4 regions of the Clostridium cellulovorans 743B genome follow, and region 3 is predicted to be linked to each of the others. Evidence: a T-box and tRNA genes for the amino acid it is inferred to sense, from the RefSeq annotation. Region 3 holds a T-box; the other regions hold tRNA genes.

What was found. The T-box of region 3 lies ahead of alaS (alanine--tRNA ligase). A T-box ahead of a tRNA ligase gene usually reads a tRNA of that ligase, here a tRNA-Ala.
Region 1: it encodes a tRNA-Ala, which carries the amino acid that the T-box ahead of alaS (alanine--tRNA ligase) is inferred to sense. The anticodon was not compared.
Region 2: it encodes a tRNA-Ala, which carries the amino acid that the T-box ahead of alaS (alanine--tRNA ligase) is inferred to sense. The anticodon was not compared.
Region 4: it encodes a tRNA-Ala, which carries the amino acid that the T-box ahead of alaS (alanine--tRNA ligase) is inferred to sense. The anticodon was not compared.

The regions. Positions count from the first base shown of each region.
Region 1 covers NC_014393.1:9,165-17,492, reverse strand. The annotation lists gene CLOCEL_RS00080 (UPF0182 family protein) at 1-977, opposite strand, end outside; gene CLOCEL_RS00075 (transcription repressor NadR) at 1,162-1,665, opposite strand; gene CLOCEL_RS00070 (HD domain-containing protein) at 1,810-2,319, opposite strand; tRNA gene CLOCEL_RS00065 (tRNA-Ala) at 2,615-2,690, opposite strand; tRNA gene CLOCEL_RS00060 (tRNA-Ile) at 2,692-2,768, opposite strand; rRNA gene rrf (5S ribosomal RNA) at 2,772-2,888, opposite strand; rRNA gene CLOCEL_RS00050 (23S ribosomal RNA) at 2,958-5,862, opposite strand; rRNA gene CLOCEL_RS00045 (16S ribosomal RNA) at 6,256-7,770, opposite strand; gene gyrA (DNA gyrase subunit A) at 8,199-8,328, opposite strand, start outside.
Region 2 covers NC_014393.1:3,430,797-3,439,124, forward strand. The annotation lists gene CLOCEL_RS14035 (chitobiase/beta-hexosaminidase C-terminal domain-containing protein) at 1-300, opposite strand, end outside; gene CLOCEL_RS14040 (lysophospholipid acyltransferase family protein) at 798-1,514, opposite strand; gene CLOCEL_RS22370 (ComEC/Rec2 family competence protein) at 1,789-2,520, shown strand; tRNA gene CLOCEL_RS14050 (tRNA-Asn) at 2,670-2,744, opposite strand; rRNA gene rrf (5S ribosomal RNA) at 2,752-2,868, opposite strand; rRNA gene CLOCEL_RS14060 (23S ribosomal RNA) at 2,938-5,842, opposite strand; tRNA gene CLOCEL_RS14065 (tRNA-Ile) at 6,089-6,165, opposite strand; tRNA gene CLOCEL_RS14070 (tRNA-Ala) at 6,172-6,247, opposite strand; rRNA gene CLOCEL_RS14075 (16S ribosomal RNA) at 6,356-7,870, opposite strand.
Region 3 covers NC_014393.1:2,207,716-2,216,043, reverse strand. The annotation lists gene CLOCEL_RS09195 (DUF1292 domain-containing protein) at 1-12, opposite strand, end outside; gene ruvX (Holliday junction resolvase RuvX) at 28-435, opposite strand; gene CLOCEL_RS09185 (IreB family regulatory phosphoprotein) at 490-750, opposite strand; gene alaS (alanine--tRNA ligase) at 821-3,460, opposite strand; T-box leader at 3,713-3,879, opposite strand; gene CLOCEL_RS09175 (AI-2E family transporter) at 4,062-5,090, opposite strand; gene CLOCEL_RS09170 (PRC-barrel domain-containing protein) at 5,071-5,580, opposite strand; gene nifU (Fe-S cluster assembly scaffold protein NifU) at 5,677-6,108, opposite strand; gene nifS (cysteine desulfurase NifS) at 6,113-7,303, opposite strand; gene CLOCEL_RS09155 (RrF2 family transcriptional regulator) at 7,309-7,731, opposite strand; gene CLOCEL_RS23095 (hypothetical protein) at 8,090-8,248, opposite strand.
Region 4 covers NC_014393.1:4,548,140-4,556,467, reverse strand. The annotation lists gene CLOCEL_RS18880 (glycine--tRNA ligase) at 1-499, shown strand, start outside; gene murD (UDP-N-acetylmuramoyl-L-alanine--D-glutamate ligase) at 974-2,350, shown strand; rRNA gene rrf (5S ribosomal RNA) at 2,739-2,855, shown strand; tRNA gene CLOCEL_RS18865 (tRNA-Ile) at 2,859-2,935, shown strand; tRNA gene CLOCEL_RS18860 (tRNA-Ala) at 2,937-3,012, shown strand; rRNA gene CLOCEL_RS18855 (16S ribosomal RNA) at 3,980-5,494, shown strand; tRNA gene CLOCEL_RS18850 (tRNA-Ala) at 5,603-5,678, shown strand; tRNA gene CLOCEL_RS18845 (tRNA-Ile) at 5,685-5,761, shown strand; rRNA gene CLOCEL_RS18840 (23S ribosomal RNA) at 5,962-8,328, shown strand, end outside.

The DNA.
Region 1 (8,328 bases), 2.2 Mb from region 3:
TTATATCCAATATATTTCTTTTCTAAGTTTCTCTGATTTGATTTAACTATAATACTTTCTGTAGCAGTAGAAACTAATGGTTGTATTGCTGTTAACACAAATATAGCAATTACTGATACTGCTATTGGTTTTATCTTCTTTCTTAATATACTCATAAACACAACAATTGCTGCAACAAATGATACAATAGCTATTGCCCTAAAAAAGTTTAATGTTATAGTTACATCAGTATAGCTAGCTCCATAAACAACACCTGCAGAACTATATACAATTTCATATCCTTTTAGAACATATCCATAAGAAGTAACTAGAAGTACTAAAGCTGCTAAAGAAGCTAATTGCTTACCTGCAAACTGAGCGATTTCCATGGAAATAATCTTAATATTACTCTTATTTAAATTTATAACATTGTTATTAACTGTTTTATTAAGTCTATCATAGGCAGTTACAGCTATATAAAATATTACTGTTGCTATTATAAGTAAAATTAAAGTCGTTAATAATACTTGATATATTCCTTTTAATAAAGGTAATTTAAATATGTAAAAGCTTATATCTTTATTAAAAATAGGATCAGTATCATTAAAATTAGTAGAATTCACAAACTGCAATATCTCATACCAAAAACCATTTCCTATAGATATTGATAAAAAGAATGATATAACTGCATCCACTAGAAAAACTAACTTATTTCTTTTATTGCTACCTGTATCTACAGCACTCCTAGATTTATTGAAACTTTTTCTTATACTTTTATAATACAAAAATATGAGTATGAAAAACACAAAGAATAATGGGATGGTTACAATAGCTAATGATTTTAACTTTGTAAAATATATAGCTAAATATTTAACCTCTTCATACCATTGTATATTTACTATTAGATTTACTATACTATTAAAGAACCCTACTAAAAGAAAAAATACAACAACTATAGGTACTATGAACTTTTTTAAAACACCGTTTTTATAAGCCAATTATTATTTCCTCCTACTTTCTTAATTTGTATATATTTTATTATTACTTACTTAAGTTTAGTAAGTTATGCTCTAATACATTCTATTTTTCTCTTTTTCCATAAAAATTTTCACTTTATATGTATGTTTATTTTACACTATTTACAACCTCATTAAAAGTGATGCTTCATATATTTACTGATGTTTATTCTAATAATAGATTTTTTTCTTTTAATTCTCTAAGGATATTTTGAAGCATTTCTTCATCTTTATATCGAATTAAATGCAAATGCACGCCTCCAGTCAACGCTGAAAGAGGCTTTGAATCTTTCAATTTTTGTATAAAACTTTGTACTTCATAAATAGTTTTTATCATAAGCATAGCTGTTATTTCACCATAAACAGCATGTTCAACTCTAATATCCTCGATTATACCACCATATTTTACAATGATGCTTAGTTCTGTTTCAATATCTTTTTCATCATGAAAAACAGCTATTACCTTTTTCAAATCTTTATTCTCTTGTTGTATCATATAACCTTTTGGAGTTGAAATTATATTATGTCCTTCTGCTTTTAAAATAGCTATGTCTTTAACAATTATTTGTCTAGTAACCTTAAGAAACTCTGCTAATACCTGTCCTTTCAAAACTTCTTTATCATCTATTAACTTATTAAGAATAAATTTTCTTCTCTCATCTGGTGACATCTTATTCTCCTTAATATTATTTATATTTATTTAATTATCTCTCAATTACCATTAATAACATTTCAGATAATAATGTTCAACTAATAAAATTACCTGAAGTAGTGTTTAGTAACTTTCTTAAAACCTATTATTGTAACTTTATATTTAGTTTTTATCATCAATATCTCTTAAAAGTTTTACTGCAACATTGTTATAATTCCTGTTATGATGGTATCTTATTACTTGCAAAAATTCTTTATCGTCACATTGATCCTTTAACATTTCATAGCCTTTTTCACCATGATTATAATAACAATCTATACTCTTAATATTAACAAATTTTATTAATTTTCCTTTTGTCAGACTATTTAACATAACTAAAACTGACTTATTAATTACATTTACTTTTTTAAATGATTTTCCTATATCATGTAATAAGCCAAGTCTTATATATTTTATTATTTCCGCCTTATTATAATTATCTCCACACTTTTCAATAATTATATTCTCTAATCCTTTTGCAACCCTTACACAATGCTTTTGATCATTTTTAGAAAGCTTTCTAAAAATAATAGTCTCTTTAGATGTAAGATATTTATTAACATATATATAGTCTTCTTCTCTCATTGTATCTGTAAGTTGAATAACAAATTGTCTTACTCTTTTAATACCCATTTTATTATCACCGTATCTAATAACTTTAAATAAGCTTAATTTATTTTATTTTTAATATTATTTGACCTTAATTTTAAAATTTTAAGTTTACACCTATATCATTAAATTAGTTATTATAAAATGATATTAGCACATATTTAGTTAAAATAATATAATGTTTAGTTTCTTAATTAAAATAATACCTTTACTTTTCTTTATTAAAACTTGTTTATTATTAATTTTATATCTCATAAAAATATTGAATTTATTTTATAAATCAAAAAATAAAAAAACCGTGATAATGAATCACGGTTTTTGGTGGAGAATAAGGGATTCGAACCCTTGACCCCCTGCGTGCAAGGCAGGTGCTCTCCCAACTGAGCTAATCCCCCATGGTGGACCTTTAGGGACTCGAACCCCAGGCCGTCCGGTTATGAGCCGGATGCTCTAACCAACTGAGCTAAAGATCCAATACCCAGCGACAACCTACTTTCCCACAAGACCTCTCCTGCAGTATCATCGGCCCTTAGTAGCTTAACCGTCGTGTTCGGAATGGGAACGGGTGTTACCTACCAGGCATAATCACTGGATACACTTTAAAATTTCTTTTAAAGCTCAGAGTGTTCTCTGAAAATTGCATAGATATTAAAAACTTTGTTTAGGTTAAGCCCTCGATCTATTAGTATGAGTCAGCTGAACATGTTACCATGCTTACACCCCTCACCTATCAACCTTGTGTTCTTCAAGGGATCTTACTAGCTTACGCTATGGGAAATCTAATCTTGAGGTGGGCTTCACGCTTAGATGCTTTCAGCGTTTATCCCTTCCCGACATAGCTACCCAGCCATGCTCCTGGCGGAACAACTGGTACACCAGAGGTCAGTCCATCCCGGTCCTCTCGTACTAAGGACAGCTCCTCTCAAATTTCCTACGCCCGCGACGGATAGGGACCGAACTGTCTCACGACGTTCTGAACCCAGCTCGCGTGCCGCTTTAATGGGCGAACAGCCCAACCCTTGGGACCTTCTCCAGCCCCAGGATGCGACGAGCCGACATCGAGGTGCCAAACCTCCCCGTCGATGTGGACTCTTGGGGGAGATCAGCCTGTTATCCCCGAGGTAGCTTTTATCCGTTGAGCGATGGCCCTCCCACGAGGAACCACCGGATCACTAAGCCCGACTTTCGTCCCTGCTCCACTTGTAGGTGTCGCAGTCAGGCTCCCTTCTGCCTTTGCACTCTTCGAACGATTTCCGACCGTTCTGAGGGAACCTTTGGGCGCCTCCGTTACTTTTTTGGAGGCGACCGCCCCAGTCAAACTGCCCATCTAACAATGTCCGGCACCCAGATTCATGGGTTTCCGTTAGAATCCCAATACTGTCAGGGTGGTATCCCAAGGTTGACTCCATAGAACCTGACGGCCCTACTTCCCAGTCTCCCACCTATCCTGTACAGACAATATCGAAACTCAATGCTAAACTACAGTAAAGCTCTACGGGGTCTTTCCGTCCAATCGCGGGTAGCAAGCATCTTCACTTGCACTACAATTTCGCCGGATTTACAGTTGAGACAGTGCCCAAATCATTACGCCATTCGTGCGGGTCGGAACTTACCCGACAAGGAATTTCGCTACCTTAGGACCGTTATAGTTACGGCCGCCGTTTACTGGGGCTTAAGTTCATGCCTTCGCTTGCGCTAAGCAATCCCCTTAACCTTCCAGCACCGGGCAGGCGTCAGCCCCTATACATCAGCTTTCGCTTTAGCAGAGACCTGTGTTTTTGCTAAACAGTTGCTTGGGCCTATTCTCTGCGGCCTAGCTTGCGCTAGGCACCCCTTCTCCCGAAGTTACGGGGTCAATTTGCCGAGTTCCTTAACTGTAATTCTTCCGCTGGTCTTAGGATTCTCTCCTCACCTACCTGTGTCGGTTTGCGGTACGGGTACTATTTTGCTCTCTAGAGACTTTTCTTGGCAGCGTGGAATCAGGTACTTCGCTACTAAATTTCGCTCCCCATCACACCTCAGAGTATTAGCACGCGGATTTGCCTACGTACACCCCTAAATGCTTAGACCAACATCCAATAGTTGGCACACCCTATCCTCCTGCGTCATCCCATCGATAATAACGCTAATAGTAGTATCGGAATATCAACCGATTGTCCATCACCTACGCCTTTCGGCCTCAGCTTAGGTCCCGACTAACCCTGGGCGGACGAGCCTTCCCCAGGAAACCTTAGGTTTTCGACCATTAAGATTCTCACTTAATTCTCGCTACTTATGCCAACATTCTCACTTCTGTACAGTCCACAGCTCCTTCCGGTACTGCTTCTGCCCATACAGAAAGCTCCTCTACCACTCCTTACGGAGTCCATAGCTTCGGTGGTAAGTTTGAGCCCCGGACATCTTCGGCGCAGGATCTCTTGACTAGTGAGCTATTACGCACTCTTTAAATGAGTGGCTGCTTCTAAGCCAACATCCTAGTTGTCTTAGAAATCCCACATCCTTTTCCACTTAACTTACACTTGGGGACCTTAGCTGATGGTCTGGGCTTTTTCCCTTTTGACTACGGACCTTATCATTCGCAGTCTGACTGCCGGGGTAAAAGTATATGGCATTCGGAGTTTGATAGAGTTCGGTAACTGTTGTCAGCCCCTAGCTCATTCAGTGCTCTACCTCCATTACTCATTTTACCCGACGCTAGCCCTAAAGCTATTTCGAGGAGAACCAGCTATCTCCGAGTTCGATTGGAATTTCTCCGCTATCCACAGCTCATCCCATGGTTTTTCAACACCAATGTGGTTCGGTCCTCCACGAGGTTTTACCCTCGCTTCAACCTGGCCATGGATAGGTCACCCGGTTTCGGGTCTACGGCATGCAACTAGTCGCGCTGTTCACACTTGGTTTCCCTTCGGCTACGTACCTTAAGTACTTAACCTTGCTGCATACCGTAACTCGTTGGCTCGTTCTACAAAAAGCACGTCGTCACACTCATATGGTGCTTCGACCGGTTGTAGGCATACGGTTTCAGGTTCTATTTCACTCCCCTTCCGGGGTTCTTTTCACCTTTCCCTCACGGTACTTCTTCACTATCGGTCACTAGGTAGTATTTAGCCTTGGGAGGTGGTCCTCCCTGCTTCCCACAAGGTTTCACGTGTCTCGTGGTACTCTGGATATACTCTCGCTATCATTCGCTTTCTCCTACGGGGCTATTACCCTCTATGGCTTAGCTTTCCAGCTATCTTCGAATAACAAACTCTAGCTTTTATGAGTATTCCACAACCCCAGAGATAAATCTCTGGTTTGGGCTCTTTCCCTTTCGCTCGCCGCTACTTAGGAAATCGAATTTCTTTCTCTTCCTCTGGGTACTTAGATGTTTCAGTTCCCCAGGTGTGGCTTCATGTAGCTATGTATTCACTACAGGATATACATCGTTTGATGCATAGGTTTCCCCATTCGGAAATCTCCGGATCACTGGCTATTTGCGCCTACCCGAAGCTTATCGCAGCTTATCGCGTCCTTCTTCGCCTCCTAGTGCCAAGGCATTCACCATACGCCCTTTGTAGCTTAACCTAAAAATTGCTATAACCTGCGCATTGCTTCGTCACTTTCGCCTCTGCGGTGCTCATTTACATAAGTAAACTCCGCTTCCTCGAGTTTTCAGTTCCTCGCACTGCTTGGTTCTATCAATTTTTTAATTTGGTCTAATTAACACGTTATCGGTTAATCTTATCAAATTAAATTAGTCTTAATTATACAAAGTTTATATAAATAACTTTACTTGGTTTTTAATATCTTATGCAATTTTCAAAGAACAACTTTTCCTTTTTATACAAGCTTTCGCTTTACATAAAAAAGACTTCCAAATCTCTTAGCCGTTAGGCTTTGATCTCTGGAAATTGAACAGAAGAAAGACCCAGTGGACACAGTGTCTTACAAGTAAAACTACTGTGTCATTTTCCTTAGAAAGGAGGTGATCCAGCCGCAGGTTCTCCTACGGCTACCTTGTTACGACTTCACCCCAATCATCGACCCCACCTTCGGCCGCTGGCTCCTTACGGTTACCTCACGGACTTCGGGTGTTGCCGACTCTCATGGTGTGACGGGCGGTGTGTACAAGGCCCGGGAACGTATTCACCGCGACATGCTGATTCGCGATTACTAGCAACTCCAACTTCATGTAGGCGAGTTTCAGCCTACAATCCGAACTGGGACGAGTTTTATAGATTTGCTCCACCTCACGGTCTTGCGTCTCGTTGTACTCGCCATTGTAGCACGTGTGTAGCCCTAGACATAAGGGGCATGATGATTTGACGTCATCCCCACCTTCCTCCTGGTTAACCCAGGCAGTCTTGCTAGAGTGCTCAACTAAATGGTAGCAACTAACAATAAGGGTTGCGCTCGTTGCGGGACTTAACCCAACATCTCACGACACGAGCTGACGACAACCATGCACCACCTGTCTTCCTGTCACCTCAAAGAGGTAACTTCCCCAGTTACGGGTAATTCAGGAGATGTCAAGTCTAGGTAAGGTTCTTCGCGTTGCTTCGAATTAAACCACATGCTCCGCTGCTTGTGCGGGCCCCCGTCAATTCCTTTGAGTTTTAATCTTGCGACCGTACTCCCCAGGCGGAATACTTAATGCGTTAGCGGCGGCACAGAGGTCATGACAACCCCTACACCTAGTATTCATCGTTTACGGCGTGGACTACCAGGGTATCTAATCCTGTTTGCTCCCCACGCTTTCATGCCTCAGCGTCAGTTACAGTCCAGAAAGTCGCCTTCGCCACTGATGTTCTTCCTAATCTCTACGCATTTCACCGCTACACTAGGAATTCCACTTTCCTCTCCTGCACTCTAGACTTCCAGTTTGAAATGCAGCACCCAAGTTGAGCTCGGGTATTTCACATCTCACTTAAAAATCCGCCTACACATCCTTTACGCCCAGTAAATCCGGACAACGCTTGCCACCTACGTATTACCGCGGCTGCTGGCACGTAGTTAGCCGTGGCTTGTTCTTTAGGTACCGTCATTATCGTCCCTAATCAAAGAGCTTTACAACCCGAAGGCCTTCATCACTCACGCGGCGTTGCTGCATCAGGGTTTCCCCCATTGTGCAATATTCCCCACTGCTGCCTCCCGTAGGAGTCTGGACCGTGTCTCAGTTCCAATGTGGCCGATCACCCTCTCAGGTCGGCTACGCATCGTCGCCTTGGTGAGCCGTTACCTCACCAACTAGCTAATGCGCCGCGGGCCCATCTTATAGCGGATTGCTCCTTTGATACATCTCTCATGCGAGAATTGCATTTTATGCGGTATTAATCTTCCTTTCGGAAGGCTATCCCCCTCTATAAGGCAGGTTGCCCACGTGTTACTCACCCGTCCGCCGCTAATCCACCCCGAAGGGCTTCATCGCTCGACTTGCATGTGTTAAGCACGCCGCCAGCGTTCGTCCTGAGCCAGGATCAAACTCTCAATTTAAATTGTTGAGTTCTAATCTTGACTTTGGTTTTTATTTTAAAACCTCAGAATTTGTCTGGTCTTGTTCTTCTGTTCAATTTTCAAAGATCAACTACTGTCATCTGACAGCTTATTCAGTATATCAGTTAAAAAGTTATTTGTCAACAACTTTTTTTCATCACTTATCAACATTATTTTTCTGTTGCTCTAAGCGACGAAATTTATTCTAACATAATTTAATTACAATAGTATTTTATATTATTTCATTTTTCTAATTTATATATAATAATCTTCATATTTCTCAATTTTTCTTTTATTTTTTTATATTGATACACTAGATTGCGTTGTTAAAGAAAAACTTCTCTTATTTTACTTGTAATTAAGATATATTTAAAATTCAAAGCAGAAAAGCTGCCCTGGAACTTTTAAGTTCTCAGAGCAGCCTTCTATTACTCTTCACTATTATTAGTATCTTCTTGCACTTCAGCTTCTTGTTCTAACGATTGAATCTCATTATGCTCTTGTAAATCTTCTATTTCTTCATCATCACTAATAACTTTTGCTATGGCAAGAACCTTT
Region 2 (8,328 bases), 1.2 Mb from region 3:
GGAAAGAATATTGGATCCATCAGTACTATTTTTTACATCTAATCCTTTTGCCATGCCATTCATATAGGTAGCTTGGTAATAAGTTTGAGAAAATGTAGAACAAGATCCTAATGCCCCCTGATCACTAATAACAGGGAAAAATGGTAATTCAGAATTATCTACACTTCTTGGTAAAACTTCACCTTCATTAAGAATAAAAGCAGAATTTTCAGCAAAAACCTTTTGTACATTTGGGAAAACCATTGTTACTACCATAGCGCAAGTCAATATAGCTTTCACCATCTTTTTTGTTCTTTTCATTTATGTACCTGCATCTTTCTAGAAATAATTGTTCTTTACAATTTTTTTAATAATTCATGATATAATATAACATTTAATATAGCTTTATGTAAATAAATATAATAAAAAGTTAATTTTTACATACAAGGGGTTACATTAAATCATTTACTATATTTCATTTACCGGTAATAACAATCTAAATTACTGCAATATAAGAAATTTCTATTTTATATAAAAATACATATTGTAATTTATAACGAATAAATATAAAAATTTTAAAAAACTAATATTTTGATATAGTTATATAAATGGTACATAATTTAAAACAAAAAATACTTAATACCTTTAAAGATATTAAGTGTTTTTATAATCTATTAACTTGTTAAATCAACACAATTTACTTAGATAAATAAAGTTATTACTTTCTAGGTTAATATATTGTTTTTAATAACATTGGTTTAATACATTTTAAAGTTAGATTTTATGATAATTTCTTATATCTAGAGCTTTGAATATAATTAATTTTCACCCATCATGTCTTTATAAAGATTCTTAACAACTATCTCACAGTATTGTGCTAGATCCTTCTTATCCTCCTGTGAGAGTTCTTCTATGTATATAGGCTTACCAACCTTCATTTTTACCTTTGTACTTCTGAAACGCTTATTTTCTTCAAAAGCCTTATAGGTTCCTTCAATTGCTACAGGTACAATTGGTATGTGTGGAGTTTTGGTTGCAATCTTAAGACTTCCTTTTTTAAATTCTCCTATTTGTCCATCCTTACTCCTTGTTCCCTCTGGAAATAAAGTCATTGAATAACCTTCTTTTAAATATTCGCTAGCTTTATTTAAAGTCTTAATCGCCTCTCGTGGATTCTCTCTATCTAAAAAAACGCACTTTATTTGTTCCATCCAATAAGGAAAAATCGGTTTACCTAGCATTTCTTTTTTAGCAATAAACCCCATCGTTTTAGGCATCACAGCTATCATTTCGATAATATCATATATACCTTGATGATTTGCTATGAACAAACAATTTCCCTCTGGCAAGTTTTCTATCCCTTCTATATCAGTTGAAACCTTAAAGCTACTATTCATTATATATGTCCATTTTTTTACCCACTTGTTTATAAAGGCTTCTATAGTATCTTTAGATGCGGTCTTCTTTAAAAATTCTAACTTTATCCTAAGCAAATATGAAAAAATGAAAAATGAAATGACTCTTAAATAATTCATAAATAATACCTATCCTTCCTTCGGAAATATCTTCAGGTTCAATTATACTAATAGCCTCTATAAAAAGCAAGTTTAGAAAATGTTATGTATATTTTCTAAACTTATGTTCAATAATATTAGGTAGCGTTTATATACTTGAAAGGAGAATACAATCATTTTTAGGAAAGTATATTATAAGTTTTTAATATTATTCATTTCTTCTATTCTTCTCTTTATATTTTTAACAGGTTGCATAAAAGCAAACCCTGATAAAAATATCGTAATATTTTCTTTTATTGATGTTGATCAAGGAGATAGTATATTAATTAACTATAATGGCACATCAACACTTATTGATTCAGGCTCTGAGGAGTATTCCTCTAATGTAATAAACTATCTAAAAAAAGAAAAAATAAAGTCCATTGATAACCTTATCCTAACTCACCCTCATGAAGATCATTATGGTGGCATGGTTCCAATACTGATGAATTTTAAAGCTAAAAATTTTTATTGTCCCAGAATGGCTTCAAATACAGAAGGATTTAGTGATATTTTATATCAACTAAAAAAAGATCACAGTTCCTTAAAATTTCTTAAGGCTGGAGATACTTTTGTAATCAATCCTGATTTAAAGTTTTTTATTGTTTCTCCTAATAGAACTTGTTATGATGATGGCAATAATTATTCTTTAGTTATAAAAGTTGTATACAAAGATACATCTTTTTTATTAACTGGTGATGCAACGAAAACAAGTGAGGAAGAAATTTTAGCTAAAGGTTTTAATATTAATTCTGACGTTTTAAAAGTAGGTCACCATGGGAGTTCAACTTCAACTTCTGAAGAATTCTTATCTAAAGTGTCTCCTTCTCTGGCAATTATAAGTGTTGGTAAAAGAAATTCCTACGGTCATCCTAGTGTTTCAACAATAAATAGATTAGGTAAATTTAAAATCCCGTATCTCTCTACTTCAAAAGAGGGGAATATAATTCTAATAAGTAATGGAAATACAATATATAGAAAAACTTAAAAACACACTACTTAAGAACTTACAGTAGATTCTGCTTAATCCTATACTTACATAAGAAAATGAATAATGAGAAAAGAGTTAATTTAAAATGATTATAAAAATCACCTTAAATTAACTCTCTACATCTAATACTTCTGAAAAAATAAAAATGGCTCCGCGAAGAGGGCTCGAACCTCCAACCCTTCGGTTAACAGCCGAATGCTCTGCCATTGAGCTATCGCGGAACATTAAACCCAGCGACAACCTACTTTCCCACAAGACCTCTCCTGCAGTATCATCGGCCCTTAGTAGCTTAACCGTCGTGTTCGGAATGGGAACGGGTGTTACCTACCAGGCATAATCACTGGATACACTTTAAAATTTCTTTTAAAGTTCAGAGTGTTCTCTGAAAATTGCATAGATATTAAAAACTTTGTTTAGGTTAAGCCCTCGATCTATTAGTATGAGTCAGCTGAACATGTTACCATGCTTACACCCCTCACCTATCAACCTTGTGTTCTTCAAGGGATCTTACTAGCTTACGCTATGGGAAATCTAATCTTGAGGTGGGCTTCACGCTTAGATGCTTTCAGCGTTTATCCCTTCCCGACATAGCTACCCAGCCATGCTCCTGGCGGAACAACTGGTACACCAGAGGTCAGTCCATCCCGGTCCTCTCGTACTAAGGACAGCTCCTCTCAAATTTCCTACGCCCGCGACGGATAGGGACCGAACTGTCTCACGACGTTCTGAACCCAGCTCGCGTGCCGCTTTAATGGGCGAACAGCCCAACCCTTGGGACCTTCTCCAGCCCCAGGATGCGACGAGCCGACATCGAGGTGCCAAACCTCCCCGTCGATGTGGACTCTTGGGGGAGATCAGCCTGTTATCCCCGAGGTAGCTTTTATCCGTTGAGCGATGGCCCTCCCACGAGGAACCACCGGATCACTAAGCCCGACTTTCGTCCCTGCTCCACTTGTAGGTGTCGCAGTCAGGCTCCCTTCTGCCTTTGCACTCTTCGAACGATTTCCGACCGTTCTGAGGGAACCTTTGGGCGCCTCCGTTACTTTTTTGGAGGCGACCGCCCCAGTCAAACTGCCCATCTAACAATGTCCGGCACCCAGATTCATGGGTTTCCGTTAGAATCCCAATACTGTCAGGGTGGTATCCCAAGGTTGACTCCATAGAACCTGACGGCCCTATTTCCCAGTCTCCCACCTATCCTGTACAGACAATATCGAAACTCAATGCTAAACTACAGTAAAGCTCTACGGGGTCTTTCCGTCCAATCGCGGGTAGCAAGCATCTTCACTTGCACTACAATTTCGCCGGATTTACAGTTGAGACAGTGCCCAAATCATTACGCCATTCGTGCGGGTCGGAACTTACCCGACAAGGAATTTCGCTACCTTAGGACCGTTATAGTTACGGCCGCCGTTTACTGGGGCTTAAGTTCATGCCTTCGCTTGCGCTAAGCAATCCCCTTAACCTTCCAGCACCGGGCAGGCGTCAGCCCCTATACATCAGCTTTCGCTTTAGCAGAGACCTGTGTTTTTGCTAAACAGTTGCTTGGGCCTATTCTCTGCGGCCTAGCTTGCGCTAGGCACCCCTTCTCCCGAAGTTACGGGGTCAATTTGCCGAGTTCCTTAACTGTAATTCTTCCGCTGGTCTTAGGATTCTCTCCTCACCTACCTGTGTCGGTTTGCGGTACGGGTACTATTTTGCTCTCTAGAGACTTTTCTTGGCAGCGTGGAATCAGGTACTTCGCTACTAAATTTCGCTCCCCATCACACCTCAGAGTATTAGCACGCGGATTTGCCTACGTACACCCCTAAATGCTTAGACCAACATCCAATAGTTGGCACACCCTATCCTCCTGCGTCATCCCATCGATAATAACGCTAATAGTAGTATCGGAATATCAACCGATTGTCCATCACCTACGCCTTTCGGCCTCAGCTTAGGTCCCGACTAACCCTGGGCGGACGAGCCTTCCCCAGGAAACCTTAGGTTTTCGACCATTAAGATTCTCACTTAATTCTCGCTACTTATGCCAACATTCTCACTTCTGTACAGTCCACAACTCCTTCCGGTACTGCTTCTGCCCATACAGAAAGCTCCTCTACCACTCCTTACGGAGTCCATAGCTTCGGTGGTAAGTTTGAGCCCCGGACATCTTCGGCGCAGGATCTCTTGACTAGTGAGCTATTACGCACTCTTTAAATGAGTGGCTGCTTCTAAGCCAACATCCTAGTTGTCTTAGAAATCCCACATCCTTTTCCACTTAACTTACACTTGGGGACCTTAGCTGATGGTCTGGGCTTTTTCCCTTTTGACTACGGACCTTATCATTCGCAGTCTGACTGCCGGGGTAAAAGTATATGGCATTCGGAGTTTGATAGAGTTCGGTAACTGTTGTCAGCCCCTAGCTCATTCAGTGCTCTACCTCCATTACTCATTTTACCCGACGCTAGCCCTAAAGCTATTTCGAGGAGAACCAGCTATCTCCGAGTTCGATTGGAATTTCTCCGCTATCCACAGCTCATCCCATGGTTTTTCAACACCAATGTGGTTCGGTCCTCCACGAGGTTTTACCCTCGCTTCAACCTGGCCATGGATAGGTCACCCGGTTTCGGGTCTACGGCATGCAACTAGTCGCGCTGTTCACACTTGGTTTCCCTTCGGCTACGTACCTTAAGTACTTAACCTTGCTGCATACCGTAACTCGTTGGCTCGTTCTACAAAAAGCACGTCGTCACACTCATATGGTGCTTCGACCGGTTGTAGGCATACGGTTTCAGGTTCTATTTCACTCCCCTTCCGGGGTTCTTTTCACCTTTCCCTCACGGTACTTCTTCACTATCGGTCACTAGGTAGTATTTAGCCTTGGGAGGTGGTCCTCCCTGCTTCCCACAAGGTTTCACGTGTCTCGTGGTACTCTGGATATACTCTCGCTATCATTCGCTTTTTCCTACGGGGCTATTACCCTCTATGGCTTAGCTTTCCAGCTATCTTCGAATAACAAACTCTAGCTTTTATGAGTATTCCGCAACCCCAGAGATAAATCTCTGGTTTGGGCTCTTTCCCTTTCGCTCGCCGCTACTTAGGAAATCGAATTTCTTTCTCTTCCTCTGGGTACTTAGATGTTTCAGTTCCCCAGGTGTGGCTTCATGTAGCTATGTATTCACTACAGGATATACATCGTTTGATGCATAGGTTTCCCCATTCGGAAATCTCCGGATCACTGGCTATTTGCGCCTACCCGAAGCTTATCGCAGCTTATCGCGTCCTTCTTCGCCTCCTAGTGCCAAGGCATTCACCATACGCCCTTTGTAGCTTAACCTAAAAATTGCTATAACCTGCGCATTGCTTCGTCACTTTCGCCTCTGCGGTGCTCATTTACATAAGTAAACTCCGCTTCCTCGAGTCTTCAGTTCCTTGCACTGCTTGGTTCTATCAATTTTTTAATTTGGTCTAATTAACACATTATCGGTTAATCTTATCAAATTAAATTAGTCTTAATTATACAAAGTTTATATAAATAACTTTACTTGGTTTTTAATATCTTATGCAATTTTCAAAGAACAAATGGTGGGCTTAAATGGACTCGAACCATCGACCTCACGCTTATCAGGCGTGCGCTCTAACCAGCTGAGCTATAAGCCCTCAATATGGTGGAGAATAAGGGATTCGAACCCTTGACCCCCTGCGTGCAAGGCAGGTGCTCTCCCAACTGAGCTAATCCCCCGGGACCAAAAGATTAAATCTATTAAGATTAATCTCTGGAAATTGAACAGAAGAAAGACCCAGTGGACACAGTGTCTTACAAGTAAAACTACTGTGTCATTTTCCTTAGAAAGGAGGTGATCCAGCCGCAGGTTCTCCTACGGCTACCTTGTTACGACTTCACCCCAATCATCGACCCCACCTTCGGCCGCTGGCTCCTTACGGTTACCTCACGGACTTCGGGTGTTGCCGACTCTCATGGTGTGACGGGCGGTGTGTACAAGGCCCGGGAACGTATTCACCGCGACATGCTGATTCGCGATTACTAGCAACTCCAACTTCATGTAGGCGAGCTTCAGCCTACAATCCGAACTGGGACGAGTTTTATAGATTTGCTCCACCTCACGGTCTTGCGTCTCGTTGTACTCGCCATTGTAGCACGTGTGTAGCCCTAGACATAAGGGGCATGATGATTTGACGTCATCCCCACCTTCCTCCTGGTTAACCCAGGCAGTCTTGCTAGAGTGCTCAACTAAATGGTAGCAACTAACAATAAGGGTTGCGCTCGTTGCGGGACTTAACCCAACATCTCACGACACGAGCTGACGACAACCATGCACCACCTGTCTTCCTGTCACCTCAAAGAGGTAACTTCCCCAGTTACGGGTAATTCAGGAGATGTCAAGTCTAGGTAAGGTTCTTCGCGTTGCTTCGAATTAAACCACATGCTCCGCTGCTTGTGCGGGCCCCCGTCAATTCCTTTGAGTTTTAATCTTGCGACCGTACTCCCCAGGCGGAATACTTAATGCGTTAGCGGCGGCACAGAGGTCATGACAACCCCTACACCTAGTATTCATCGTTTACGGCGTGGACTACCAGGGTATCTAATCCTGTTTGCTCCCCACGCTTTCATGCCTCAGCGTCAGTTACAGTCCAGAAAGTCGCCTTCGCCACTGATGTTCTTCCTAATCTCTACGCATTTCACCGCTACACTAGGAATTCCACTTTCCTCTCCTGCACTCTAGACTTCCAGTTTGAAATGCAGCACCCAAGTTGAGCTCGGGTATTTCACATCTCACTTAAAAATCCGCCTACACATCCTTTACGCCCAGTAAATCCGGACAACGCTTGCCACCTACGTATTACCGCGGCTGCTGGCACGTAGTTAGCCGTGGCTTGTTCTTTAGGTACCGTCATTATCGTCCCTAATCAAAGAGCTTTACAACCCGAAGGCCTTCATCACTCACGCGGCGTTGCTGCATCAGGGTTTCCCCCATTGTGCAATATTCCCCACTGCTGCCTCCCGTAGGAGTCTGGACCGTGTCTCAGTTCCAATGTGGCCGATCACCCTCTCAGGTCGGCTACGCATCGTCGCCTTGGTGAGCCGTTACCTCACCAACTAGCTAATGCGCCGCGGGCCCATCTTATAGCGGATTGCTCCTTTGATACATCTCTCATGCGAGAATTGCATTTTATGCGGTATTAATCTTCCTTTCGGAAGGCTATCCCCCTCTATAAGGCAGGTTGCCCACGTGTTACTCACCCGTCCGCCGCTAATCCACCCCGAAGGGCTTCATCGCTCGACTTGCATGTGTTAAGCACGCCGCCAGCGTTCGTCCTGAGCCAGGATCAAACTCTCAATTTAAATTGTTTGAGTTCTAATCTTGACTTTGGTTTTTATTTTAAAACCTCAGAATTTGTCTGGTCTTGTTCTTCTGTTCAATTTTCAAAGATCAATCATTTTTTCAACTTACTTACTGTCATCCGACAGCTTATTCAGTATATCAACTTCAGAATTACTTGTCAACAACTTTTTTGATATTTTTTAAACAATTTATATTAATAACTGTTATTAGTTGACTTGTTTTTCCTATCTCTGAAGGACAAAAACTATTTTATCACATTTTGTATAACAATCACATCCATATATTATCATTAATTAAATTTATATGTCGAATTCTATGTTTTCCTCTAATTTTCTACGTTTTTTCATTATTGACACACTAGATACAGTTTATTGCGCCTAGCAAAATTTTTACTCAATATTGAAACTAAATAACATTTATATAATCCCTATATATAACTAATTTTATTCATTAAATT
Region 3 (8,328 bases):
CTTTTCTTCCATCTACTCCACCTCTTCTTATATACTATCTAAATAACCTTGTAAAATGTATGTAGCTGCTACCTTATCTACGATTTTATTTCTTTTTGCTCTAGATAAGTCTGCTTCCAACATTGCCTTATGAGCTGCTACTGTTGTTAAACGTTCATCCCACATTTTAATGTTTATATCTGTGTTCTTCTTAAGCTTTTCGACAAAAGCCATGACCTTCTCACTCTGAGGTCCAAGAGTTCCGTTCATATTTTTCGGTAAACCTACTACTATCGTATCCACCGTATATTCATTGCAGTAATTAACAACAGTTTCAATATCTGTTTTGATATTTTTCCTATTTATGGTTGTAATACCTTGCGCTGTAAATCCTAAGGGATCACTTACTGCTACGCCTATAGTTTTGTTGCCCACATCAAGTCCTAGAACCCTCATTGTTCTCTCCTTTATTATTCCATTATTAAAAATAAAAATGCCTTGACGGCACTTTTATTTTAAATCAAGATAAGCTTTTAGAACCTCTTCAAGTATTTCGTATCTTTCTAACTTTCTAACTAATGAACGTGCTCCATTATAGTTAGTAATATATGTCGGGTCACCTGATATAAGATATCCTACTAATTGATCGATTGGATTGTAGCCCTTTTCTTCTAAAGATTTATAAACCTCATCTAATACCGCTTTTGTTAAATCCTTTTGATTTTTTACTGCATCAAATTCAATAGTGAATTCATTATTGGTGTTTGCCATATAGCTCACCCCTTTACTTTTTTGCCGAGTTTCTTAATATAATTATAAATCAATATTAGAAAAATGTATACTATTTCACTAATGTATCTACTATATTTAGAACCTCACCTATTGCTTTTTCTACTTTTGCTGGGTCCTTACCTCCAGCTTGTGCCATATCTGGTCTTCCACCGCCACCGCCGCCGACGATAGCAGAAATTTCTTTAATTATCTTGCCACAATGTATACCTTTATTTACTGCTTCTTTCGTTGCCATTGCTACTAAAGAAACCTTCTCATCCATAACACTTCCAAGTACAACTAATCCGTCGCCCACTTTATCCCTTACTTTATCAGCAAGCTCTCTTAAACCATTAGCATCTATACCTTTAAGTGCATAAGCTGCAACTTTTATTCCTTTTACTTCTTTTACAGAAGCTAAAATATTTTCTTCTTCACCACTAGCAAGTTTACTCTTTAGTTTTTCAATTTCTTTTTCTTTATCTTTAACATCTGAAAGAAGAAGTTGTATCCTTTGAACTATTTCATTAGGCATAGTCTTTAGAAGTGCTGAGGCTTCTTTTAACAACTGAGCCTTCTCTTCCATGTATTGAATAGCATTTGCTCCAACAACTGCCTCAATTCTTCTTGTACCTGCCGCAATTCCTGTTTCAGACGTTATTTTAACTAAACCAATTTTCCCTATATTGTCGATGTGTATTCCACCGCAAAGTTCAGAGCTAAAATCACCTACATTAACAACTCTAACTACATCAGAGTATTTGTCATCAAATATTCCTACAGCTCCCTTTTCTTTAGCCACAGCAAGGCTCATCTCTTCTGTATTTACCTCAGTAAGCTTCTCAATTTCATCATTTACAAGCTTTTCAACTTTAAAAATTTCTTCTTCAGTCATTGCAGTAAAATGTGAAAAATCAAATCTTAATCTTTCTGCTGTTACTAAAGAACCAGCTTGGTGGACATGACTACCTAAAACTAAGCTTAATGCCTTATTAATCATATGTGTAGCTGTGTGATTTTTTCTGATTTCATCCCTTCTCTTCTCATCTACCTGTAATATTATTTCTTCATCTAATGTCAATTTTCCTTCTTTTATTTCAACATAATGTGCAATTTTGCCAGATATATTCTTTTTTGTATCTATAACAATTGCTTTGAAATTTTCATTATATATTTCTCCAGTATCGCCAATCTGTCCACCCATTTCTGCATAAAAAGGTGTCACTTCAGCAAGGATTATCCCCTTTTGGCCCTCTTCAATAGTATTGACAAATTCGTCATTTTCAATAATCATTACAACCTTAGAAGTTAATTTAGTCTTACCATAACCATCAAATTCGGTTTTTATATCTTGAGAAATTGTGTCCAATACCTTTATATCTGTTCCCATATAGTTGCTTGTTTCTCTGGCACTTCTTGCTCTTTCTCTTTGATCATTCATTTCTTTTGTAAAGCCATCTTTATCGATTTTGTAGTTCATCTCTTCTAAAATTTCTTGTGTTAATTCAATTGGAAACCCATAAGTATCATAGAGTTTAAATGCTTTTTCACCAGCTAAAGTATCAGAATTCTCTTGTTTCATCTCTTCAACATAGCTCATTAATATTTCCATGCCAGAATCTATAGTTTCTCTAAATCTATCTTCCTCAAGACGTATAACCTTTTTAATATAATCAGCTTTCTCGTCTAGTTCAGGGTAAGCTTCTTTGCTATCTCTTATTACAACATCACAAATATTACATAAGAAAGCTTCTTTTATACCTAACTGTTTTCCGTGACGAGCTGCTCTTCTTAAAAGCCTTCTAAGTACATAACCTCTTCCTTCATTTGAAGGCATAACCCCATCACTAATTAAGAAAGTTACACTTCTTACATGGTCTGTGATTATTCTTATAGAAATATCATTTTTAGCATTATCACCGTATTTAATACCAGCTACCTTTGTAACCTCAGTTAAAATATTATTCATTGTATCTACTTCAAAAATAGATTCTTTTCCTTGCATGATAGCAGCTAATCTTTCAAGTCCTGCTCCAGTATCTATATTAGTACTCTTTAGTTTTTCATAATTTCCTTCACCATCACCATCAAATTGAGTAAATACTAAATTCCAAAACTCAATTATCTTATCTTCATCAGCAGCAGCTTCAAATTCTTCTGCAGTAGTAACCACTGCATTTCCTCTGTTAAAATGTATTTCTGTACATGGACCACAAGGACCTGCACCATGCTCCCAGAAGTTATCTTTTTTACCTAATCTAAAAATATGAGACTTATCAACATCGGTTTTAGTCGTCCAAATTTCATAAGCTTCATCATCCTCAAGATAAATAGTCACGAATAATTTGTCTTTTGGCATTTTTAATACTTCAGTAACAAACTCCCACGCCCAAGGAATTACTTCATTTTTAAAATAATCTCCAAAAGAAAAATTACCAAGCATTTCAAAAAAAGTAGCATGTCTAGATGTTATTCCTACATTCTCTATATCACCAGTTCTAACACATTTTTGGCATGTTGTTATTCTATTTCGTTCTGGTTTGCTAAGTCCTGTAAAATATGGTTTAAGAGGTGCCATCCCTGCATTTATCAAAAGTAAACTTTTGTCATTCTTAGGAACCAAGGAGTAACTTGGCAATCTTAAATGCTCTTTGCTTTCAAAAAATTTCAAATACGCTTCCCTTAATTCATTTAATCCCATAAATTCCATTGTTCATTTCCTCCTTAAGTACATTGAATATTCGTATATTTCCCATTGAAGCTCCTTCATAATCTTCTAAAATATAAGTTTCAAAGAGGAAGCTACATCTTAAATTATGTGCTATCACTACAAAGTTAATATAAACAATGAATAATTAAATTCATTAAATTATATTCACTTAAAACATATATAACATTAATTTAGAGCCTTAAAGCAATAAATAATAAAGTCTTTTTAAAAACAAAAAAAGCCTCCGATCCCTAAAGGGACGAAAAGCATTTCCGTGGTACCACCCTAATTACACAAAGTGTCTCTTATTAATATGTACGACTCTAAGGTAGCTTCAATCCTCTTATCGAAAAGTTTTCACCAACCACTTTTTCTCTAAACGATTTGATAGATTTACTCATCCTTTTCTATGTCACCCTATATAAATTTATTGCACTAAATAAAAATTTATTTATAATATCCGACACAATTAGAACACTTAAAAATATTCTAGTCTTCAATAATTAAGATATCCAAAATCTCGCTAAACGAATACATATTAAAAAATTTTGAATAACTTGATGACTAAATTATATTTGAATGTACTAATTATGTCAATATTTTAGAACAAATAATAATTTATGTCTTCATACAAAATCTTCAAAATCACACCTGCAGGAACTGCTAAAACCATTCCAATAAATCCTCCAACCTTCCCTCCAATAATAATTAAAAGAAGTACTACCATGGGATGTAAATCCACAAATTCTCCAGTAATTTTAGGCGAGATCAAATCTCCCTCTATTTGTTGAATTAAATATAAAAATATAGCTACATAAATAACTTTATTATGAGATTGAAGCGCTGCCACAAGAATTGCTGGTATAGCCCCAATTATTGGCCCAAAGTAAGGAATTATATTAAAAAAGCCATTAATTAATGCTAATAAGAAAGGATATTTAATATGAAAAATAGCTAAAACGATAAATGTAAGAATTGCTATTATTGAGCATAAAATGAACTGACAAATTATGTACTTGCTTAATATCCTATCAATATCAGAAAATATCTCTTTATATACCTTTCTATAATTAGGTGATATCATCATTGTTAATCTCTTAAATATCAATTCAGAATCCGCTAAAATATAATATACTACTATAGGAACTATCGAATATTCCAATGAACTATGCCCTAATTTAATCAGTAAGTTAACTATTTTTTCTCCTTGAGTTTTTATGTAATTCTCGGAATTTGAAGATATATTTATAATTACAGATTGAACCAACTTATTTCCTCTCATCGATTCCATCTTTGAATTTATTTGTTGTATATATTTTTCCATCACAGCCAAGGTTCCTACAATATTATTACTTTCTCTTACAATTAGCGGTAATAGAAACATTATTACAAAAATGATTGCTGAAAAAAAAGTTAAAACTAAAACTCCAGCGCATAAACGCTTATATTTGCCATTTCGGGAAATACTCAAATGAATTGGTTTCAAAAAATATGAAAGAATAAAAGCCATAAAGAATACAAATATAACATCTCTCGTAAACTTAAAGTAGAAGAGTAATATAATTGTAAATATAGTTATCATCGGCTTAAAACTATTCTTAAGCTTATCATTAACCTTTATGTTTATCATTTTGATTTTCTCCCTTTAATAAATGAGCTTTAGAAATAAATTTAGTTGATCCCATACTTTCAGTTAACAGTATGTATTCATTTCCAATTATCACCTTGTGAGGAGATAATATTTTTTTCCCATATAATAAACTATTAATGAACCCTGATGATACTATTAATCCCTTAATCTCCATTGTTTCCTCTTCTATAATTAAATCCTCTAAGACCCCTAAAATAGAACCTTCTACATCGATTATATCTAAGTACTTTATTTCACTAAATGACAAATACTCACCACATATCGAATTCCTAGCTATTATTTCTTGTCCGAAAGCTATAACATCACTAATTAAGATATATTTCTTTTTTTTAGAAACGGATAATCTTGACAACTTAAAACCAACAACAATTTTTTTCTCGAAATCAACTAATATATCAGCTACATCACCAAGTTTTTTTCCATCTAAATCTTTTACTTTTTTAGCTAAAACACTTTTTAATCTGTACATAGTATCACCTTTTACTATTTTGTGCTTTTTCCACACAAAAAATGCAAAGAGATATAAAAAATTATACTCTTTGCATACTTACCTAACTTTTAAATTTTAGTGACCATGCACTTCTTCATGAATATGATCTGAATGATGTTCTGTAGCAATTGGTTCTAATCCATTTTTTACTCTATAATCATTGATCGCCTTGTGTATTGCTTCTTCCGCTAAAACTGAACAATGCATTTTAACTGGTGGAAGACCATCAAGTGCTTCTGCTACAGCTTTGTTTGATAGTTGCCATGCTTCATCTAAAGTTTTACCTTTAATAAGTTCTGTTGCCATACTAGAAGAAGCTATTGCAGATCCACATCCAAAGGTTTTAAATTTAACATCGACTATTATGTCATTTTCAACCTTAAGATAAATTTTCATTATATCGCCACACTTTGGATTTCCAACTTCGCCTATTCCATCAGCACTTTCTATTTCTCCAACATTTCTAGGGTTTGTAAAATGTTCCATTACCTTTTCGCTATATTCCATAATCCTATAATACTCCCTTCTTCATATAGTCTTCCCAATAAGGAGACATATCTCTTAATCTTTTTACTATTTCACTTAGCTTTTCTATAACAAAATCGACATCTTCTTCTGTTGATTTTTTTCCTAATGTGAGTCTTATAGATCCATGAGCTACCCCATGTTCAAGTCCCATGGCAAGAAGTACGTGCGATGGATCTAATGAACCTGAAGCACATGCACTACCTGTTGATGCACAAATCTTTTGGGCATCTAACAATAAAAGCATTGCTTCTCCCTCAATCCCAATAAAACTTAAATTTATATTATTAGGAAGTCTATCCTCTCCAATTGGTCCATTTATCTTTGTATGAGGAATTTTTTCTAAAAGTCCCTTTAGAAGTTTATCTCTTAAGACGATTATTCTCTCATTTTCTGCTTCTAATTCCTGAACAGCAAGCTCAACAGCAGCACCAATACCAATTATTCCAGGTATATTTTCAGTACTAGCTCTTTTATTTCTCTCTTGAGCTCCTCCGTGAATCAGGTTATCTATTTTTACACCTTTCCTTATATAAAGTGCTCCTATCCCTTTAGGTCCGTAAAATTTATGTCCTGCTAAAGATAGCATATCTATATTCATAGCCTTTACATCCACAGGAACATGTCCTACTGCTTGAACCGCATCTGTATGGAAATAAATTTTATTTTCTCTACATATCTCACCAATTTTCTTAATTGGTTGTATAGCACCAACTTCATTATTAGCAAACATTATAGTTACTAAAATGGTTTCATCAGTTATAGCCTTTTTTAAATCCTCTACATTAACAATACCTTCACTATTTACAGGGAGATATGTAACTCTAAATCCTTGTTTTTCTAAGTACTTACAAGTATATAACACTGCATGATGCTCTATAGCTGAAGTTATTATATGATTTCCTTTATTCTTATTAGCATAAGCTATTCCTTTAATTGCCCAGTTATCCGCTTCTGAACCACCAGCAGTAAAATATATTTCGTTTGCATCTGCATTAATTGCCTTTGCAACTTTTTCTCTTGCTTCATCAATAGCCCTTTTGCTCTCTCTACCCAATGAATACCAAGAGGAAGGATTTCCAAAACCTTCAGTAAAATAAGGAAGCATTGCTTCTACAACTTCTGATCTCGTTGGTGTAGTAGCTGCATAATCCATATAAATTATATCTTTCTTCATATTCCTCACTCCTCTATCTTATTCTTATTATAATCATCAACCATGTCTTGTAATGTTACTGATTGAGTCACTTCATCAAAGCTGTTTTTAATCTTTATCCACAACCCTCTAGTACCACAAGAACCTATTTTGGAACAGCAATTTTCATCTATACAATCAGACACTTCTATAGGTCCCTCAAGAACATCGAAAATGTCTGCAACAGTTATCTCCGCCGGTAATTTATTTAACATATAACCGCCTTGTGCGCCTCTAATACTTTTTATAAGTTCAGCCTTTCTAAGTGTAGAAAATAACTGTTCTAAATAATTTTCAGATATACCTTGTCTATCTGAAATACTCTTTATAGAAATCGGTTCACTACCATAATGAACAGCTAAATCAAACATAGCTTTGACTCCATAGCGTCCTTTAGTAGACAACTTCATTTTATCACCTCTTAATGTTGAGTGTTTTACTATGAATTTGTTACAATAATATCAAATCCGAGTAAAGTTGTCAACTATATTTCTTAACATTATTATAATATTACATATACTTTTAAAAAGATTCATGTAATAATCCAAATAAAATATAATAATTTGATAATTTTTATTGATATACATCTTATTTTATCAAAATATAAAACTTAGCAATTCCAACTTTTAATATACATTTTCTTTTGCAATTGTATGAAATAAATATCTTTATAACTGTTTCTCTATTGCACATTTTACATGAAAATATATAACAAAAATGACTGCTTAAGTGATTTCTAATCATCATAAAGCAGCCTGAAATTCATTATTATTTTTTTTGATTCCTCATTTTTCTTTGTTCCTTTTGCACATCATCTTGAGTTAAACCAGTTCGTGAAATAATTTCAGTCATCCCAACATTTTGATTTAAAAGATCTCTAGCAAGTTCCATAGCTTTTTCATGCTTACCTTTTATATTAGTTCCCATATCCTTTCACTCCTTTCCACAAAAATAGTATATCCAATTTTATAACTCTTATAGCTTAGCTTTTGACTTTTACCTATAAT
Region 4 (8,328 bases), 2.3 Mb from region 3:
AACAGACTATGATTTGAATCAACATGCGAAACATAGCGGACAGGACTTAAATTACTTAGATCCTGTGACAAATGAAAAATATGTACCATATGTTATAGAACCATCACTAGGAGCTGATAGAGTATTATTAGCATTTTTATGTGATGCTTATGACGAAGAAGAACTTGAAGATGGAGATAGCAGAACCGTATTAAGACTTCATCCAGCATTAGCGCCATTTAAAGCAGCTGTGATGCCTTTATCAAAGAAGCTATCAGAAAAATCTTTAGAAGTTTACGAGAAATTAAGCAAGAAGTTCAATGTGGACTATGATGAAGCAGGAAGTATTGGTAAAAGATATAGAAGGGAAGATGAAATTGGAACTCCTTACTGCATAACTATTGACTTTGATACTCTTGAAGATGATAGTGTAACTGTAAGAGATAGAGATACAATGAATCAAGTAAGAATAAAAATCGATGAACTTGAGAAATTTATAGAAGAAAAGCTAGAATTCTAAATATAATAGTAGAATAATGATGGCGAGGAGTTTGGGTTTTAAATTTAAACTTCTCGTTTTTTCTGTAAAAATGTCAAAAAAGAAAAAGCGCTGGATTTTACAATCCAGCAAAATAGGGTTTAATCATGGGGATATGTTATATGTTTAATTAAAACTTGGGGAATTATATTAATGTTTTCTTACGGCACAAGATAAGTATAGCACGATAAAGATATATTTCAACACCTATCGATAAAGTTGCAAAATTCAGACAATTTGAAAAGAGATTTTAGAAAACGTTTAACATATTGCGACATAATGATGTAAAAGTTTACAAAAAATATAGCAAAAAATTTAAATTTTTAAAACTTAAACACAGAAGCTGTAATAAAAAAGGGTTTATTGCGTAGGTTTTAAATATTTAAGAAAGTGATATAATGAAATATAGAAACCTTGTATAATAGGGGTAGGTGTATTTGTAAGGGAGGTTCAGTTTTGAATAAAGATTTTTCAGAATTTAAGAATTTTATAAAAGGTAAAAATACAGCAGTGGTAGGTATAGGCGTAAGTAATATACCATTAATCAAATTCTTGATAAAATTAGGGGCTAAGGTAACAGCTTTTGATAAGAAGAATAAAGAAGAGTTAGGAAATACATCGATAGAATTAGAAAGTGAAGGAGCAAAATTAGTTCTTGGAGAAGACTACTTATCGTATCTAGATGGTTTTGAGGTTGTATTCAAAACACCATCAATGAGGATTGATAGTCCTGCATTATTAAAATGCAAGGAACAAGGGGCTTATATAACTTCTGAAATGGAGGAGTTTATTAGATACTGTCCAGGAAAGATATTTGCTATTACAGGTAGTGATGGGAAGACAACAACAACAACCCTTGTATATGAGATATTGAAAACAGAAGGATATAATACTTGGGTAGGAGGAAATATAGGTACTCCGCTATTCACCAAGATTGAAGAAATAAAAAATACAGATAAAGTTGTGTTAGAACTGTCAAGTTTCCAACTTATGACTATACAGTTGCCTATAGAAGTTTCAGCAGTAACTAACTTATCTCCAAATCATTTAGATATGCACAAATCTATGAATGAATATATTGAAGCAAAAGAAAACATTTTTAAATTTCAAAGAGAAAATGATTTATTAGTATTAAATATAGAAAATGATATAACTTATAACATGAAAGATAAGGCTAACTCTAGGATTAATTTCTTTAGTAGTAAAACAGAAGTTCCACAAGGAGCGTATTTTAAGGAGAATAAGCTTTATTTGAGAGATAAAGAGGTTTGTAAAAAAGAAGAACTTGTCTTAATGGGTATGCATAATGTTGAGAACTTGCTGACAGCTTTTTTAGTTACTAATGAGGATGCATCTATAGAATCAATGAAGAAAGTGGCAACAACTTTTTCAGGAGTTCAGCACCGTAGTGAATTTATAAGAGAAATCGATGGTGTGAAATACTATAACGATTCAATAGCAACAAGTCCGACTAGAGCTGTTGCTAGTTTAAAAGCATTTGATAGGAAAGTTATCTTAATTGCCGGAGGATATGATAAGCATATTCCTTTCGAATACTTAGCAGAAGAGGGACATGAAAAGATTAAAAAGCTTATTCTTCTTGGAGTAACGAAAGAAAAGATAAAAGATGTTTTTGATAAGGTGATAAAAGAGAAAACTTTAGATTTACCTATCTATATTGTACAAACACTTGAAGAAGCAGCGTACAAGGCGAAAGAGATAGCAGAGGAAGGGGATATTGTAACATTATCTCCTGCTTGTGCAAGTTTTGATATGTTTGCTAATTTTGAAATAAGAGGTAATAAGTTCAAGGATATAGTGAAAGCTATGTAAGGTAATGAGAATATTTTTTAGCTTCTTATAAAAATTTAGTACATTTCATGTGTGAGCTGATACGATTATTATAAGAGTAAAAATGTATTTCATGTTAGTATAATCTATATATATGTTTCATTATTGAAGCTACATCAAAAGTCTACATGCTTATTCAAATATGAATAAGCTATATGTAGAATCTTTATTGAAACATATATATCGAATTATTTATATAAATTTAAAGCATTTAAGAGATTATCTATCGACGAAATTATATTAGCATTGTTTATTTAGCAAAGGTGAAATGATTTGCAAATAAAATGAATATAAGTTGAAGAGAAAAATGAAAGAAAGTAGTTGACATCATAAATAGAACATATTATAATTTATATTGTTGTAAGAGTAATTTGGTAATTATGCCTGATTGGTAACACCCGTTTCCATTCCGAACACGATGGTTAAGCAATCAAGGGCTGATGATACTGCAGGAGAGGTCTTGTGGGAAAGTAAGTTGTTGCCAAATAATGGATCTTTAGCTCAGTTGGTTAGAGCATCCGGCTCATAACCGGACGGCCTGGGGTTCGAGTCCCTAAAGGTCCACCATGGGGGATTAGCTCAGTTGGGAGAGCACCTGCCTTGCACGCAGGGGGTCAAGGGTTCGAATCCCTTATTCTCCACCAATCAATAAAAAAATCGCCGTATCATTTGATATGGCGATTTTTTTATTTAACGAATACTATTGATATTACTAAAGACTTGAAAAATTAGTAATGTAGTGAAAGAATAGCTCTAATGGAGAAATAGTAGTAGGACTTATATAATATTTTCGCGTTTTAATTTTTCATGGTTTTTGATAATAAGTTAGGGGACACATATATGTTTGGTGTCCCCTAACTTATTATTGAATGAAAAGACGTTTCAACATTAGAGTAATGAGATTGATGATATTTTTTATTCTAATATAAAATCTGTTTTTTATAAATGTATCAGCTATTTTCTTTTCAGTGGATATGTTGTCAAATAGGAATAGCTGTTGGAATCTTATAGATATTATTTGAATTTTTATAAAATCAAATAACTCGTTCTTATGATCACTAAGACATTTTCAAAACTAGTTATTATCTATGTTAAGAAAATATTCTGTTAGACGTATAATATGAAGGAATAACATTTTGATGAATAGTTCTAATTTTAGCTGTGAGTATCTACAGTGAAACTTATACAAGTAAAGATAAGAAGACTATATGTAATAAAAAATGGCAAAAAGCTTAATCAACTGATTCTAGCGTATCGGCATATGAGAAAATGTGAAAAATCAAGAAAATTATACTATGATGGAGGTAATTTTAATCCATAAGGTAAAAACTCTAAAAATTGAACGCATAAGGTGATAGAATATCTCTTGTCGCAAGGAACGACAGAGAATTCAGAGAGAAAACAACGACAAGATGACAGGAAAAAAGTTATCAAAAGTTAAAAAAAGTTGTTGACAAGTAACTCTGAAGTTGATATACTGAATAAGCTGTCGGATGACAGTGAGTAAGTTGAAGAAATGATTGATCTTTGAAAATTGAACAGAAGAACAAGACCAGACAAATTCTGAGGTTTTAAAATAAAAACCAAAGTCAAGATTAGAACTCAACAATTTAAATTGAGAGTTTGATCCTGGCTCAGGACGAACGCTGGCGGCGTGCTTAACACATGCAAGTCGAGCGATGAAGCCCTTCGGGGTGGATTAGCGGCGGACGGGTGAGTAACACGTGGGCAACCTGCCTTATAGAGGGGGATAGCCTTCCGAAAGGAAGATTAATACCGCATAAAATGCAATTCTCGCATGAGAGATGTATCAAAGGAGCAATCCGCTATAAGATGGGCCCGCGGCGCATTAGCTAGTTGGTGAGGTAACGGCTCACCAAGGCGACGATGCGTAGCCGACCTGAGAGGGTGATCGGCCACATTGGAACTGAGACACGGTCCAGACTCCTACGGGAGGCAGCAGTGGGGAATATTGCACAATGGGGGAAACCCTGATGCAGCAACGCCGCGTGAGTGATGAAGGCCTTCGGGTTGTAAAGCTCTTTGATTAGGGACGATAATGACGGTACCTAAAGAACAAGCCACGGCTAACTACGTGCCAGCAGCCGCGGTAATACGTAGGTGGCAAGCGTTGTCCGGATTTACTGGGCGTAAAGGATGTGTAGGCGGATTTTTAAGTGAGATGTGAAATACCCGAGCTCAACTTGGGTGCTGCATTTCAAACTGGAAGTCTAGAGTGCAGGAGAGGAAAGTGGAATTCCTAGTGTAGCGGTGAAATGCGTAGAGATTAGGAAGAACATCAGTGGCGAAGGCGACTTTCTGGACTGTAACTGACGCTGAGGCATGAAAGCGTGGGGAGCAAACAGGATTAGATACCCTGGTAGTCCACGCCGTAAACGATGAATACTAGGTGTAGGGGTTGTCATGACCTCTGTGCCGCCGCTAACGCATTAAGTATTCCGCCTGGGGAGTACGGTCGCAAGATTAAAACTCAAAGGAATTGACGGGGGCCCGCACAAGCAGCGGAGCATGTGGTTTAATTCGAAGCAACGCGAAGAACCTTACCTAGACTTGACATCTCCTGAATTACCCGTAACTGGGGAAGTTACCTCTTTGAGGTGACAGGAAGACAGGTGGTGCATGGTTGTCGTCAGCTCGTGTCGTGAGATGTTGGGTTAAGTCCCGCAACGAGCGCAACCCTTATTGTTAGTTGCTACCATTTAGTTGAGCACTCTAGCAAGACTGCCTGGGTTAACCAGGAGGAAGGTGGGGATGACGTCAAATCATCATGCCCCTTATGTCTAGGGCTACACACGTGCTACAATGGCGAGTACAACGAGACGCAAGACCGTGAGGTGGAGCAAATCTATAAAACTCGTCCCAGTTCGGATTGTAGGCTGAAACTCGCCTACATGAAGTTGGAGTTGCTAGTAATCGCGAATCAGCATGTCGCGGTGAATACGTTCCCGGGCCTTGTACACACCGCCCGTCACACCATGAGAGTCGGCAACACCCGAAGTCCGTGAGGTAACCGTAAGGAGCCAGCGGCCGAAGGTGGGGTCGATGATTGGGGTGAAGTCGTAACAAGGTAGCCGTAGGAGAACCTGCGGCTGGATCACCTCCTTTCTAAGGAAAATGACACAGTAGTTTTACTTGTAAGACACTGTGTCCACTGGGTCTTTCTTCTGTTCAATTTCCAGAGATTAATCTTAATAGATTTAATCTTTTGGTCCCGGGGGATTAGCTCAGTTGGGAGAGCACCTGCCTTGCACGCAGGGGGTCAAGGGTTCGAATCCCTTATTCTCCACCATATTGAGGGCTTATAGCTCAGCTGGTTAGAGCGCACGCCTGATAAGCGTGAGGTCGATGGTTCGAGTCCATTTAAGCCCACCATTTGTTCTTTGAAAATTGCATAAGATATTAAAAACCAAGTAAAGTTATTTATATAAACTTTGTATAATTAAGACTAATTTAATTTGATAGAACCAAGCAGTGTGAGGAACTGAAGACTCGAGGAAGCGGAGTTTACTTATGTAAATGAGTACCACAGAGACGAAAGTGACGAAGCAATGCGCAGGTTATAGCAATTTTTAGGTTAAGCTACAAAGGGCGTATGGTGAATGCCTTGGCACTAGGAGGCGAAGAAGGACGCGATAAGCTGCGATAAGCTTCGGGTAGGCGCAAATAGCCAGTGATCCGGAGATTTCCGAATGGGGAAACCTATGCATCAAACGATGTATATCCTGTAGTGAATACATAGCTACATGAAGCCACACCTGGGGAACTGAAACATCTAAGTACCCAGAGGAAGAGAAAGAAATTCGATTTCCTAAGTAGCGGCGAGCGAAAGGGAAAGAGCCCAAACCAGAGATTTATCTCTGGGGTTGCGGAATACTCATAAAAGCTAGAGTTTGTTATTCGAAGATAGCTGGAAAGCTAAGCCATAGAGGGTAATAGCCCCGTAGGAGAAAGCGAATGATAGCGAGAGTATATCCAGAGTACCACGAGACACGTGAAACCTTGTGGGAAGCAGGGAGGACCACCTCCCAAGGCTAAATACTACCTAGTGACCGATAGTGAAGAAGTACCGTGAGGGAAAGGTGAAAAGAACCCCGGAAGGGGAGTGAAATAGAACCTGAAACCGTATGCCTACAACCGGTCGAAGCACCATATGAGTGTGACGACGTGCTTTTTGTAGAACGAGCCAACGAGTTACGGTATGCAGCAAGGTTAAGTACTTAAGGTACGTAGCCGAAGGGAAACCAAGTGTGAACAGCGCGACTAGTTGCATGCCGTAGACCCGAAACCGGGTGACCTATCCATGGCCAGGTTGAAGCGAGGGTAAAACCTCGTGGAGGACCGAACCACATTGGTGTTGAAAAACCATGGGATGAGCTGTGGATAGCGGAGAAATTCCAATCGAACTCGGAGATAGCTGGTTCTCCTCGAAATAGCTTTAGGGCTAGCGTCGGGTAAAATGAGTAATGGAGGTAGAGCACTGAATGAGCTAGGGGCTGACAACAGTTACCGAACTCTATCAAACTCCGAATGCCATATACTTTTACCCCGGCAGTCAGACTGCGAATGATAAGGTCCGTAGTCAAAAGGGAAAAAGCCCAGACCATCAGCTAAGGTCCCCAAGTGTAAGTTAAGTGGAAAAGGATGTGGGATTTCTAAGACAACTAGGATGTTGGCTTAGAAGCAGCCACTCATTTAAAGAGTGCGTAATAGCTCACTAGTCAAGAGATCCTGCGCCGAAGATGTCCGGGGCTCAAACTTACCACCGAAGCTATGGACTCCGTAAGGAGTGGTAGAGGAGCTTTCTGTATGGGCAGAAGCAGTACCGGAAGGAGTTGTGGACTGTACAGAAGTGAGAATGTTGGCATAAGTAGCGAGAATTAAGTGAGAATCTTAATGGTCGAAAACCTAAGGTTTCCTGGGGAAGGCTCGTCCGCCCAGGGTTAGTCGGGACCTAAGCTGAGGCCGAAAGGCGTAGGTGATGGACAATCGGTTGATATTCCGATACTACTATTAGCGTTATTATCGATGGGATGACGCAGGAGGATAGGGTGTGCCAACTATTGGATGTTGGTCTAAGCATTTAGGGGTGTACGTAGGCAAATCCGCGTGCTAATACTCTGAGGTGTGATGGGGAGCGAAATTTAGTAGCGAAGTACCTGATTCCACGCTGCCAAGAAAAGTCTCTAGAGAGCAAAATAGTACCCGTACCGCAAACCGACACAGGTAGGTGAGGAGAGAATCCTAAGACCAGCGGAAGAATTACAGTTAAGGAACTCGGCAAATTGACCCCGTAACTTCGGGAGAAGGGGTGCCTAGCGCAAGCTAGGCCGCAGAGAATAGGCCCAAGCAACTGTTTAGCAAAAACACAGGTCTCTGCTAAAGCGAAAGCTGATGTATAGGGGCTGACGCCTGCCCGGTGCTGGAAGGTTAAGGGGATTGCTTAGCGCAAGCGAAGGCATGAACTTAAGCCCCAGTAAACGGCGGCCGTAACTATAACGGTCCTAAGGTAGCGAAATTCCTTGTCGGGTAAGTTCCGACCCGCACGAATGGCGTAATGATTTGGGCACTGTCTCAACTGTAAATCCGGCGAAATTGTAGTGCAAGTGAAGATGCTTGCTACCCGCGATTGGACGGAAAGACCCCGTAGAGCTTTACTGTAGTTTAGCATTGAGTTTCGATATTGTCTGTACAGGATAGGTGGGAGACTGGGAAGTAGGGCCGTCAGGTTCTATGGAGTCAACCTTGGGATACCACCCTGACAGTATTGGGATTCTAACGGAAACCCATGAATCTGGGTGCCGGACATTGTTAGATGGGCAGTTTGACTGGGGCGGTCGCCTCCAAAAAAGTAACGGAGGCGCCCAAAGGTTCCCTCAGAACGGTCGGAAATCGTTCGAAGAGTGCAAAGGCAGAAGGGAGCCTGACTGCGACACCTACAA